DNA from 4 places in the Staphylococcus sp. mip270_02 genome. Region 4 is predicted to be linked to each of the others. Evidence: predicted binding sites of a transcription regulator. Region 4 holds the regulator's gene; each other region holds the start of a gene.
The links. Region 4 encodes Rex, which represses fermentation and respiration genes when NADH is low (regulators of the CRP and FNR family bind a similar motif). Its sites were predicted from a motif close to TTGTGAAATATTTCACAA; they were not measured.

Region 1 (3,224 bases), 970 kb from region 4:
ATTTTATTGTTAAAAGGTATTTCTTGTACACTTTCAACATTTTGAATAAAGTCTACTTTTACATTTGATTTTGTAATTTCATTAAACATTGGAATTAAAGGAGTTACACCTATACCTGAACCGATAAACAACTGAGGCGCTGTATCATTTACTATTCCAAATCTTCCTACAGGAGCAGATAAATTAATCGTTCCACCTACTTGCATCTCATCATGTAAAATTGTTGATACTTCTCCCTCGTGTGAATCTGTCACATCTCTTTTCACTGCAAAAGTTAATGTATGTTCGTCGCCTTCAACAATCGAATAGTGGCGTTTGGCACGATATTCCAATTTATCACTTTCTACGTCCACTGTAATATATTGTCCTGCCTCAAATTTACTTAAGTTATATTCATCTGACTTAACAGTAAACGCCTTGATATCTGAAGTTGTTGGTTCTATATTGATAATTTCAAAAGGTTTAAAACCATCCCAAGTCATCTCATTGTAAATATCTTTCTCAACATTAATAAATACAGAAGCTATTTCACCGTATGCTTTTGCCCACGTAGCAATAATCGCATCATCTTCTGGGAGCCCTAGTACATTTTGAATAGCTGCCAATAAGTTTTCTCCTACAATATCGTATCCGGCTTCTGGTACTTGTAACGCGCAGTGCTTATAAGCAATTTCTTTAACAACTGGCATGATACGTGTTAAATCATCGATATTGATTGCTGCCGCTAATACACTTTGCGCTAACGCTGTAGATTGCAAACCCTTTTTCTGATTGGTTTGGTTGAACATATTTTTCAACTCAGGATGTCTCGTAAACATTCTATTATAAAAGTATGATGTGATTTCTTCTCCCTTTTGTTGTAATACAGGAACAGTCTCTTTAATTATATTTCGTTCTTTCTCATTCAACATTTAATTCACCCCTAATTTTATTTTATTGCTTCTTACATTTTTATCTTATTACAAAATTAGATGTTACAAAAGACTCATGTGATAAAATTCACAAAAAGTTCAATTTACATACTTTTAACCGGAAATTACAATGAAATTTATAGAAATAAGCTATATTAGGACTATAGTATGATGTATAATATAGCAAATTAAAGTATAGTAAGGTTTAATAAAATTAATGTTTTGCGTTCGGAGGTTACGTAATGAATAAATTAATACAATCTTTGTCTGCATTAGGTGTATCTGCTACGCTTGTATCACCTAATTTAAGCGCAGAAGCTACTGACAACTCAATTCCAGAACTTAAAGGAATTAACGATACAATTATCGATAAAGGCGACGACTACAATATATTAAACGGCGTGCGTGCATACGATAAAGAAGATGGAGATCTTACACATAAAATCACAGTTGACGGTAATATTAATACCGAAAAAACTGGTAAATATAAGATTGAATATAAAGTTGAAGATTCAGATGGCGCAACTAATAAATCTATTCGTTATATAGAAGTAAAATAATTTATAAATTTAATACATATACCCCTAAATGATAATGTTTATCACTATTTTATGAGTAATTTTGGTTTATTGTCTTAAATATGACACTTTTCACAAAATGTACACATAATTTTAACAAATCTTTGAAAGCCCACCAGACGTTGAGTTTGTTGGGTTTCTTTTAATTTTACAATATTTTTTTTTGTACAAACACTTGTAAATATTGCGTAATATCTTAAAATTGATGGTAAGCCCTACATTTGTAGTATTAGGAGGTCAAAAAAGTGTCAAAATTTAAGTCTTTGCTTCTACTCTTTGGCTCGCTAATTTTGCTTAGTGGTTGTTCTAACGTAGAAGTTTTAAACCCAAAAGGGCCGATGGCAAGCGATACGAAGTTTTTGATTATGTATTCAATCATCTTCATGCTTGTTATTATTGCCGCTGTTGTTATTTTATTCACGGTTTTCCTATATAAATATAGAATAGGAAATACTAAAGAATCAGGAAAGATGCACCACAATTCTTTAATGGAAACAATTTGGTTTATTATTCCTGTAATTATTGTAATTGCTTTAGCCATCCCAACGGTTAATTCACTTTACAATTATGAGGAAAAACCACAGAAAGAAGACGATCCACTTGTTGTTTATGCGACAAGCGCTGGTTATAAGTGGTTCTTCAGTTATCCTGAACAAAAAATCGAAACAGTTAATCATTTAACTATTCCGAAAGATCGCCCTGTTGTCTTCAAACTCCAATCAATGGATATGATGACAAGTTTCTGGATTCCACAATTAGGTGGCCAAAAATATGCGATGACAGGTATGACAATGGACTGGACATTAACAGCTAGTGAGGAAGGTACGTTCAGAGGACGTAACTCAAACTTCAATGGTGAAGGCTTCGAACGTCAAACATTTGATGTTAACTCTGTAAGCCAAAGTAAATTTGAGGATTGGGTAAAAGATGCGCAAAGCAAAAAAGTATTGGATCAAGATACGTTTGATAAGCAACTTTTACCAACTACTGAAAATAAAAACTTAACTTTCAGTGGTACGCATTTAGCATTTGTTGATCCTGCAGCTGATCCTGAGTATATTTTCTATGCTTATGATCGTTTCAATTATGTGCAGAAAGATCCAAACTTTAATACACCAGAAGAAATAAAAGAAGATGTATTAGATAAACCAGATAAACCTGCACGTAAACCACAAATCACAAATGCAAACTATGAACGTCATGGAATGAAAGCGACGATTCTAGGCAATAATGAACCATATGATAGTGAATTCAAAGATGAAGAATCACATAATATGGATGAAATGGAAAAAATCTCTGAAGGTGTTAAAGATGAAAAAGCATCTAAAATAGAGAAAAAAGACCATGAAAATGGAGGTGGACATTAATGAATTTTCCATGGGATCAATTACTCGTTCAAGGTAACTGGATGATAACGATGGCACAAATTGGTGCACCGTTTGCAGTTATAGCTGTGATCGCAGTAATTAGTTATTTTAAATTATGGAAATATCTATACAGAGAATGGTTCACATCTATTGACCATAAAAAAATTGGTGCAATGTACCTAATCTGTGCGGTATTAATGTTCGTACGTGGCGGTATTGATGCGTTAATGATGCGTACACAATTAGCAATTCCAGATAACACATTTTTAGAAGGAAACCATTACAATGAGGTCTTTAGTACGCACGGTGTAATAATGATCATCTTTATGGCAATGCCTTTCATCTTTGGTTTATGGAATGTCGTAGTA
Region 2 (3,224 bases), 260 kb from region 4:
ATAAGCTTTTTGACCAGCTAACACTTCTTTCCATTCGATTTTTTTTTCGCCGTTATAAGCTTGTTCAACTGCAGCGTCAATTACGCGACTTGCTGCATTCCAGATATCAGGACCGATACCGTCACCGATTATAAATGGAATTACTGGATTATTTGGTACTGTTAAACCTTCATTTGTTTTAACTACTTTTTCTCCTGCCATGTGAAAAAACCTCCGTCATTTTGAGTTCTATTTTAGTTGTACTAACCACTATCATACATGAATTAATACTATTTTCAATTTTCATAAATTGTATTATTCATTTAATAATTTAATTATCTTTCTTCGATTGGCTCATATTTTCTATTTGTTTCACCAATGTACTGAGCTCTTGGGCGCATGATTCTGTTATCTCTATATTGTTCTAAGATATGTGCAATCCAACCAGAAGTTCTACTCACCGCAAAGATTGGAGTGAACAAGTCATGCTCAATATTCATACTATGATATACAGTAGCACTAAAGAAATCGACATTTGCAATCAAACCTTTTTCAGCTTTCATTTTATCTGCTATTTTCACTGAAATATCAAATAATTGACTTTGTCCTGTTTCAGAAGTGATTTTTCTACTCATTTCTTTTAAGTATTTAGCTCTTGGATCGCCATCTTTATATACACGGTGTCCAAAACCCATAATTTTTTCTTTGTTTTTAATTTTATTATCAATATATTCATCGACTTCATCAATAGATTTCACTTCAGATAACATGCTCATTACACGTTCATTTGCACCGCCATGAAGTGGTCCTTTTAATGAACCAACAGCAGCTACAATTCCTGAATACATATCAGATAATGATGATACTGCACATCTAGCTGTAAATGTTGATGCATTTAATTCATGATCTGCATGTAATACAAGTGCTTTATTAAATGCTTCAATTTCAATTTCAGAAGGTAGTTCCCCTCTTAACATGTACAAGAAGTTACCCGCATAGTTTAAATCACTACTTGGTTTAACAATTTCTTTTCCTTCCCTAACACGCGCATAAGCTGTAACTAATGAAGCAATTTTGGCTTGAATACGTATAGCACGCTCCAGTGTTTGACTTTCGTCTTCATCTTCAGCATGCTCGTCAAAATGAGCAATATATGAAACTGAAGTTCTTAAAGCTGTCATTGGGTGAACATTGCCTGTTGCGTATTCTTTAAAGTGGTTATACACTCTAGGATTTAAAGTCATATATTCAAAAAGCTTTTGTTTTAAGTCTTTTAATTCATCCTCATTTGGCAATCGATAATGCCATAATAAAAAGATGATTTCTTCAAATTCAGCATTCTGTGCTAAGTCATCAATATCATAACCAGCATAAGTTAATTGGCTATCGATAATAGAACTTACTTTTGTTTCAGATGCAATTACCCCTTCTAAACCTTTCTGTAACTCTGCCATATATAAATTCCCCTTTTCTATTTCATTATGAAATGGCTTTCACAACTCATTATATCCAATCTTTACTCTTTTGTGAATATTTTGAGTATATTTTCTTATCAAACCAATATGAAATACTTATTTATTTATATGCCCTTTAACACACTTCTATCACTTACATTGTTATAAGTTCATTTTAATATGGAAACTGTCTCACTTCAATTTTTATAGCATTTTAATTGGTTATCATGATTAATAACAAATAATTAATGTATTATTATACTAAACGCCATAGACTCTATTTAAAAAAATAGTTGTTTTATTTTATATTGCATAGCATAATAATAATTAACTAAATAAAGGAGTATAATTTTATGGCTAATCATGAATTACAAAGAGAACTAAGTAATCGTCACATCCAGCTAATTGCAATCGGGGGAGCAATTGGTACAGGACTATTTTTAGGAGCAGGTCAAACTATTGCGTTAACTGGCCCCTCTATTTTACTTACATATATCATAATTGGTTTTATGCTTTTTATGTTTATGCGTGGACTGGGAGAAATATTAGTAACAAATACGAATTTCAAATCATTTGCAGATGTCACTAATCACTATATTGGCCCATTTGCAGGTTTTGTAACAGGTTGGACTTATTGGTTCTGTTGGATCATTACAGGTATGGCAGAAGTAACTGCTGTTGCAAAGTATGTTAGTTTTTGGTTTCCAAACATACCAAATTGGATAAGTGCATTATTTTGTGTACTTGTATTAATGTCACTAAATTTATTAAGCGCTAAACTATTTGGTGAGTTAGAGTTTTGGTTTGCACTTATTAAAATATTTACTATTATTGCTTTAATTGTAGTTGGGGCAATAATGATTATTATGGCTTATGACACACAATTTGGCCATGCATCATTATCCAACCTATATAACAATGGAATATTTCCTAAAGGTATAAGCGGTTTCGTAATGTCTTTCCAAATGGCATTATTCTCGTTTGTAGGTATTGAACTTATAGGAGTCACAGCTGGAGAAACGAAAGATCCATCAAAGACCTTACCTAAAGCTGTTAACAGTGTGCCTATTCGTATCTTAGTATTCTATGTAGGTGCGTTAGCTGTTATCATGTCCATCATTCCATGGAATCAAATTAATCCTGAAGAAAGCCCATTTGTGAGACTGTTTGCACTGATTGGTATACCTTTTGCAGCAGGAATCATAAACTTTGTGGTATTAACAGCTGCGGCTTCTTCTTGTAATAGTGGTATATTCTCAAATAGTCGTATGTTGTTTGGGCTTTCAACACAAAAACAAGCGCCGCCTTACTTTGAGAAGACAAATAAAAATGGCGTACCACATATTGCAATATTTGTGTCGTGTGCGTTGCTTATGATTGCAGCACTGTTAAACTATATTATTCCAAATGCAACACTTGTTTTCACCTACATTACCACAGTTTCAACTGTATTATTTATTGTTGTTTGGGGCTTAATCACTGTAGCTTATATTAATTATCACCGTAGAAATCCTGAACTACATAAAAAAGCAACGTTTAAATTGCCTGGTGGAAAATATATGGGGTATGCTATTTTAACTTTCTTCTTATTAGTTTTTTGTTTATTATTTGTAAACACTGATACAAGAATAGCAGTATTTTTAACACCTATATGGTTTATCTTATTAACTCTAATGTATCTAAGATATAAACAGGTGTCTCGTAAGCAATAGTAATCAATAAACAGTAATAACAGATAAAAACTGGGACATCAATTGATGTCCCAGTTTTTATTATTAATAGAATTTATCG
Region 3 (3,224 bases), 350 kb from region 4:
TTAGTACATGGTTTCTTAGGATTAATGGATGGTAATAAACCAGATTTGTATCCAAATTATTGGGGTGGAAAGAAATACAAAGTAAAGGAAGCATTAGAAAAAGCAGGTTATGAAGTATACGAAGCAAGTATAAGTGCAGTTGGCAGTAACTATGGTCGTGCTGTAGAGTTATATCACTACATTAAAGGTGGTCAAGTAGATTATGGTGCAGCACATGCTGCTAAATACGGGCATAATAGATACGGTAAAACATACGAAGGTGTTATGCCAAATTGGAAACCAGGTCAGAAAGTACATCTAATTGGTCACAGTATGGGTGGACAAACGATTCGTTTACTTGAGCAATTTTTACGTTTTGGAAATCCAGAAGAAATTAAATATCATGAGCAACATGGCGGTACAATTTCTCCATTATTCCAAGGGCAAAAAGATAATATGATTTCATCTATTACAACATTGGCAACGCCACATAAAGGCTCTCAGGCTTCTGATAAGTTAGCAAATAAAAATTTCATCAAAAATATATTAAATGATATAGCGAAATTAGGTAATAATAAAAATTCTAAAATTGATTTTGGACTTTCACAATGGGGCTTCGAACAGCAACCTAATGAAACGTATATAGAATATGTAAATAGATTGAAAGATAGCCCGATTTGGAATACTGAAGATGTTGCTACAAGAGATTTAACAACATTTGGTGCAGAAGATTTGAACTTAAATACATCAGTTAACCCTAATATTGTATACACTTCTTTTGCAGGACAAGCAACGCATAAAAATAGTTTAGGTCATCACAGACCTAATAGAGGTTTGTTTGGACTAATGGATTTAACAAGTAAATTGATAGGTAAAGATTCTAGAGAAGATTGGCAAGAAAATGATGGTGTCGTAGCAGTTACTTCTGCATTAAGCCCAACTGGACAACCCGCTAAAAAAGTACAAGATTTAACGCAAGCTACAGAAAAAGGTGTTTGGCAAGTGATGCCAATTAAAAAAGATTGGGATCATGTAGATTTCATAGGACTTGATAACCTTGATAGAAAACGCACAGGACAAGAACTTGAAGAATTTTATACTGGTATTATTGACCATTTAATGCGTGTAGAGGCACGTGAAGAACAAGCAGTTGCCGTATAAATAATAGAAAAATGACTTACAAATTTTGATAATAGCTTCCTTTACTTGTAATGATGGTAATCATTATTACGAGTAATGGGAGTTTTTTTATGTTCGAAAAGTTATTAGGGGATTCTTCTATCTAAATAGGTAAATCCCTAATATTTAGACTTTGTGAAAAAATGTACAATGGTTATAAGAATTAAAGAAATACAAAATTTGTGAATGCTATATAAATTATACATGAATGATGTGAGAGGATGTATAAAATGAAAAAATTTGGATTGCAATTCTTTAAACCAACAGAAAAATTTAATGGTGATTGGTCAATCTTAGAAAGTAAAAGCCGTGAATGGGAAAAAATGTATAGAGAACGTTGGAGTCATGACAAAGTAGTAAGAACAACACATGGTGTGAACTGTACAGGATCCTGTTCCTGGAAGGTATTTGTGAAAAATGGTGTCATTACTTGGGAAAACCAGCAAACAGATTACCCTAGTTGTGGACCGGATTTACCTGAATTTGAACCGCGCGGATGTCCTAGAGGAGCATCTTTTTCTTGGTATGAATATAGTCCTTTACGCATCCGTTATCCTTATATTCGTGGTAAGTTATGGGAGTTGTGGACAGAAGCATTAGAAGCGCATCAAAATAATACGATAGCTGCTTGGGCGTCGATTGTTGAAAATGAAGAAAAAGCTAAAATATATAAACAAGCAAGAGGTAAGGGTGGGTTAGTAAGAACAAATTGGAAAGATGTGTCAAAACTCATTTCAGCTCAAATTATATATACCATTAAGAAATATGGACCCGATAGATTGGCTGGTTTTACACCAATCCCAGCTATGTCGATGTTAAGTTATGCTTCTGGCGCGCGTTTTATGAGTTTGTTAGGTGGGGAAATGTTGAGCTTTTATGACTGGTATGCCGATTTACCACCTGCTTCTCCACAAATATGGGGTGAACAAACAGATGTACCAGAATCTAGTGATTGGTACAACGCAGCATATATTATGATGTGGGGATCTAATGTCCCATTAACAAGAACACCAGATGCGCATTTTATGACAGAAGTTCGCTATAAAGGCACAAAAGTAGTATCAGTTGCGCCTGATTATGCAGAAAATGTTAAATTTGCTGATAATTGGTTAGCTCCGCATCCAGGAACAGACGCTGCAGTCGCACAAGCAATGACGCATGTTATTTTACAAGAACATTATGTGAATAAACCGAATGACTATTTTATTAATTACGCAAAACAATATACCGATATGCCATTTGTCCTAATGTTAGATGAAGATAAGAATGGCTTGAAAGCTGGGCGTTTCCTACGTGCGCATGATCTAGGAGAGCATACTGAAAATAGCGACTGGAAACCTGTGATTTTCGATAAATTAGCAAAACAATTAACAGTTCCAAATGGTACGATGGGTCAGCGTTGGGAAGAAGGCAAACAATGGAACCTGAAATTAGAAAATGAAGAAGGTAAGCAAATTGATCCAGCAATGAGTTTTGCTGAAGAGGAATACGAATTAAGACTCATACAATTTCCATTTTTTAATAATGAAGGTAATGGAATATTTGAGCGTCCTATTGCTGTGCAAAAGATTAAATTAGCAAATGGTGAAGAGAAATATATTACCACTGTATTTGATTTAATGACGAGTCAGTATGGTGTGAAACGTTTTGATCACGAACTTGAGGCATCAGGATATGATGATCCAGCGTCATATTATACACCTGCATGGCAAGAAAAAATTACTGGTGTTAAACAAAGTGTTGTGACCCAAGTTGGCCGAGAGTTTGCGCAAAATGCAATTGATACCGAAGGGCGTTCAATGATTATCATGGGAGCTGGTATTAATCATTGGTTTAATTCGGACACGATTTATCGCTCTATTTTGAATTTAGTATTATTATGCGGCTGTCAAGGAGTGAACGGTGGCGGATGGGCACACTATGTTGGACAAGAAAAATGTCGCCCAATTGAAGGGTGGAATACGATTGCTTTTGCTAAAGATTGGCAAGCGCCACCACGTTTACAAAATGGAACAAGTTGGTTTTACTTCGCAACAGACCAATGGAAATATGAAGAATCAAATATC
Region 4 (3,224 bases):
CAAAATCTATTTTTAATTCATCACCATTATCTAACGTATTCATTTTCTTTTGTGCTTCTATTAACGGGAATGGACAAACCATTCCAACTGTACCTAACTCGTGTACCATAATTTGTGCCTCCTATATTAATTATATTGTTTGCGTTTGTGATGTTACAGTTTCGTTAGAAGTTTGCTTCTGCGCTTTTTTCATAGGTCTGATAAACACAAAATAACTCATTGTCCAAGCTCCTAAAATCATTGAAGCAAGCGCAATCCAACCTTTCCATGACATCGTTGCTGTTTCTACTAGTCCATTACCTATTGAACAACCACCTGCTACTGAAGCGCCAAATCCCATAAGCACGCCGCCAATAATACTATTACGAATAGTTTTTGTATCTGGCAATCTCCATTTAAACTCTCTTGCCCCTTTAGCCGCAATATAAGATCCTAGGAATATCCCAAGAACTAAGAAAACACCCCAGTCTAATAATTTCAAATCACCAGTTACAAAAAACTGTACTAGATTAGCGGATGGTGTTGTAATACCTAGTCCATACATTCTTCCTGTCGACTCACTTACAGGCCATGCAATTAAAGCAATGAGCCCTACTGCAATAGCAGCAACAAATGGGTGGTATTTCTTTTCAAATAAATAATGCCGCAAACCTGTGAATTTCTGTTTTAATTTAGGAACAGCAAATTTAGGTTTCGGTTTGCGTAAAGTTTTGACTACAAAAAACACTGTGATAAATGTAAGTATTGCTACCCAAACCCATGTCGGTATCCCTGTAGTTTGTGATATGCTTGTATTAACATTTGTAGGCTTATTTAAACCATCCATTAATGGTAATAATAATCCATATTTCGTAGCTGCCGAAGTAAATGCATAGGCGATGAGTGCCATCCAACTGCCTATTAAACCTTCACCTGCTCTATACCATGTACCGGTTGCACATCCGCCAGCTAATATAATACCTAAACCAAATATAAATGAACCTATTACTGTTCCAATAATAGGATAAGTTGACTCAGGTATTTGTACTAAACCAGTAGAAGTCAAAATGAGCAATCCTATACTTTGAACTGTAATTGCTATAAGTAATGCATAAAACATTTTGTTACTCTTTTGAATATACATATCTCTAAATCCACCAGCCAGACAAAACCGTGTTCTTTGCATAACAAAGCCTAAAAGACTTCCCACAATAATGCCGCTGATTATTAACCAAGTCATATTAATAACCTCTTTTCCGATAAAATCAATAAGATTAATAATATTAGAAATCGTATAAAATTTCAACCTTGCAACTCATAAATTTTTAATTTTCTACTAACTTATATAGTAACAGTATTTCCAAATTAAAATTAAACACCCATAAAAAAAATAGTTTTTTATAAACACAGCACACTGAGTGTATTACTGTATCTATAAAAAACTAACTAATCATTTTTTATTTATTGCTATAATTTTTCATAAAAAATAATAGCGATTGTAATTCAATACCTAAATCAATATGATGAACTTGAACGTCTGATGGAGTTAGCACACGACTTGGTGTAAAGTTAAGTATCCCTTTAACACCTGAATCTACTAATACATCAGCTACGTTTTGAGCTGCTTCTTCAGGCGTAGTCAATATCACTACATCTATATCTTCTTGTGTTAATATTTCCTTTATTTTATCAAATGGACTTACTGTCACTTTACCTATTTGTGTCCCAATAACCTCTTCACGAATATCGAATGCTTCAGTTATAGTCATTTCATCATGTATTGAAAAGTTATATGTTAATAATGCTTTACCTAAGTTCCCTACACCTACAATTGCAATTTTAATCTCGTCATTTTCGCTAATTTCATTTTTAAAAAAATGTAATAAGCTATCAATATTATAGCCATAGCCTTTCTTGCCTAACTCGCCAAAATAAGAAAAATCTCTTCGAATCGTCGCAGAATCAATATTTAAGCCCTCGCTGATGGCTTTAGAATTAACTCTATCAATGCCTTTAGATTTTAATGTATTGACGAATCTATAATATAACGGTAAACGTTTCAATGTGGCACGAGGAATCTTTTCGCTTTGATTAGCCAAGATTATTTCCCCCTATTTCATTATCTGTTATTCATTAATCTTATAATCACTACAACATTATACATGACTGAATAATAAAAATAAACAATGATAGTTTTAACAACACGCTGAATACTGTAGAATGATAATGAATAGAGAGGTGCAAAATCAGATGATATTATTACAACTCAATGATTTAACTAAATCATTCGACGGCGAAGATATTTTTAATAATGTGGATTTTGAAGTTAAAACTGGTGAACGCATTGGTATTGTAGGTCGTAATGGCGCCGGAAAATCTACATTAATGAAAATAATTGCTGGTGTTGAAGATTATGATAGTGGTCATATTTCTAAGAGTAAAAATTTGAAACTTGGTTATTTAACACAGCAAATGACATTAAATACAGATCAAACTGTATTTGAAGAAATGTCTAAGCCGTTTGAGGCAATGAAAAATTTAGAACAAGAAATGAAATTGGAAACAGATTGGTTAGCACAACATGCGAATGAGTATGATACTGAGGCATATAAATCTCATATCGATCGCTATGAAGCGTTATCCAATCAATTTGAACAACAAGATGGCTATCAATATGAAAGCAAAATTAAAACAGTCTTACACGGATTGAATTTTAGTGAAGCGGATTTCGACCGACCTATCAACGACTTTAGCGGTGGTCAAAAAACAAGATTATCTTTGGCACAAATGTTACTAAGCGAACCTGATTTATTACTTTTAGACGAACCCACCAACCATTTAGATATGGAAACGACCCAATGGTTAGAAAGTTATTTAAATTACTTTAAAGGTGCCATCGTAATTATTAGTCATGATAGATATTTCTTAGATAAAATTGTGACTCAAATTTATGACGTTGCACTCGGTGATGTTCAACATTATGTAGGCAATTATGCTCAGTTTATTAATCAAAGAGATAAATATTATGAAAAACGTATGCAAGAATATGAGAATCAACAAGCTGAAATTAAACGATTAGAGACTTTTGTCGATAAAAATATTGCCCGCGCTTCAACTACAGGTATGGCTAAGAGCCGTAGGAAAATGTTGGAAAAGATTGAACGCATAAATAAACCTATGATTGATGCTAAAAGTGCCAACATTCAATTTGAATTTGATCGTAATACTGGTAATGATGTCTTCCA

Region 1: the regulator Rex is predicted to act here: its motif matches at 1,550-1,567, upstream of qoxA (cytochrome aa3 quinol oxidase subunit II).
Region 2: the regulator Rex is predicted to act here: its motif matches at 1,504-1,521, upstream of ACW5YJ_RS07505 (citrate synthase).
Region 3: the regulator Rex is predicted to act here: its motif matches at 1,292-1,309, upstream of ACW5YJ_RS04350 (nitrate reductase subunit alpha).

Annotation. Positions count from the first base shown of each region.
Region 1 covers NZ_CM132934.1:2,300,141-2,303,364, forward strand. The annotation lists gene ACW5YJ_RS10885 (globin domain-containing protein) at 1-911, opposite strand, end outside; gene ACW5YJ_RS10890 (immunoglobulin-like domain-containing protein) at 1,154-1,471, shown strand; gene qoxA (cytochrome aa3 quinol oxidase subunit II) at 1,735-2,856, shown strand; gene qoxB (cytochrome aa3 quinol oxidase subunit I) at 2,856-3,224, shown strand, end outside.
Region 2 covers NZ_CM132934.1:1,596,096-1,599,319, reverse strand. The annotation lists gene icd (NADP-dependent isocitrate dehydrogenase) at 1-201, opposite strand, end outside; gene ACW5YJ_RS07505 (citrate synthase) at 315-1,433, opposite strand; gene ACW5YJ_RS07500 (amino acid permease) at 1,787-3,145, shown strand.
Region 3 covers NZ_CM132934.1:986,355-989,578, forward strand. The annotation lists gene lip (YSIRK-targeted triacylglycerol lipase) at 1-1,140, shown strand, start outside; gene ACW5YJ_RS04350 (nitrate reductase subunit alpha) at 1,389-3,224, shown strand, end outside.
Region 4 covers NZ_CM132934.1:1,334,723-1,337,946, reverse strand. The annotation lists gene ACW5YJ_RS06120 (sulfurtransferase TusA family protein) at 1-109, opposite strand, end outside; gene ACW5YJ_RS06115 (YeeE/YedE family protein) at 131-1,219, opposite strand; gene ACW5YJ_RS06110 (redox-sensing transcriptional repressor Rex) at 1,437-2,078, opposite strand; gene abc-f (ribosomal protection-like ABC-F family protein) at 2,230-3,224, shown strand, end outside.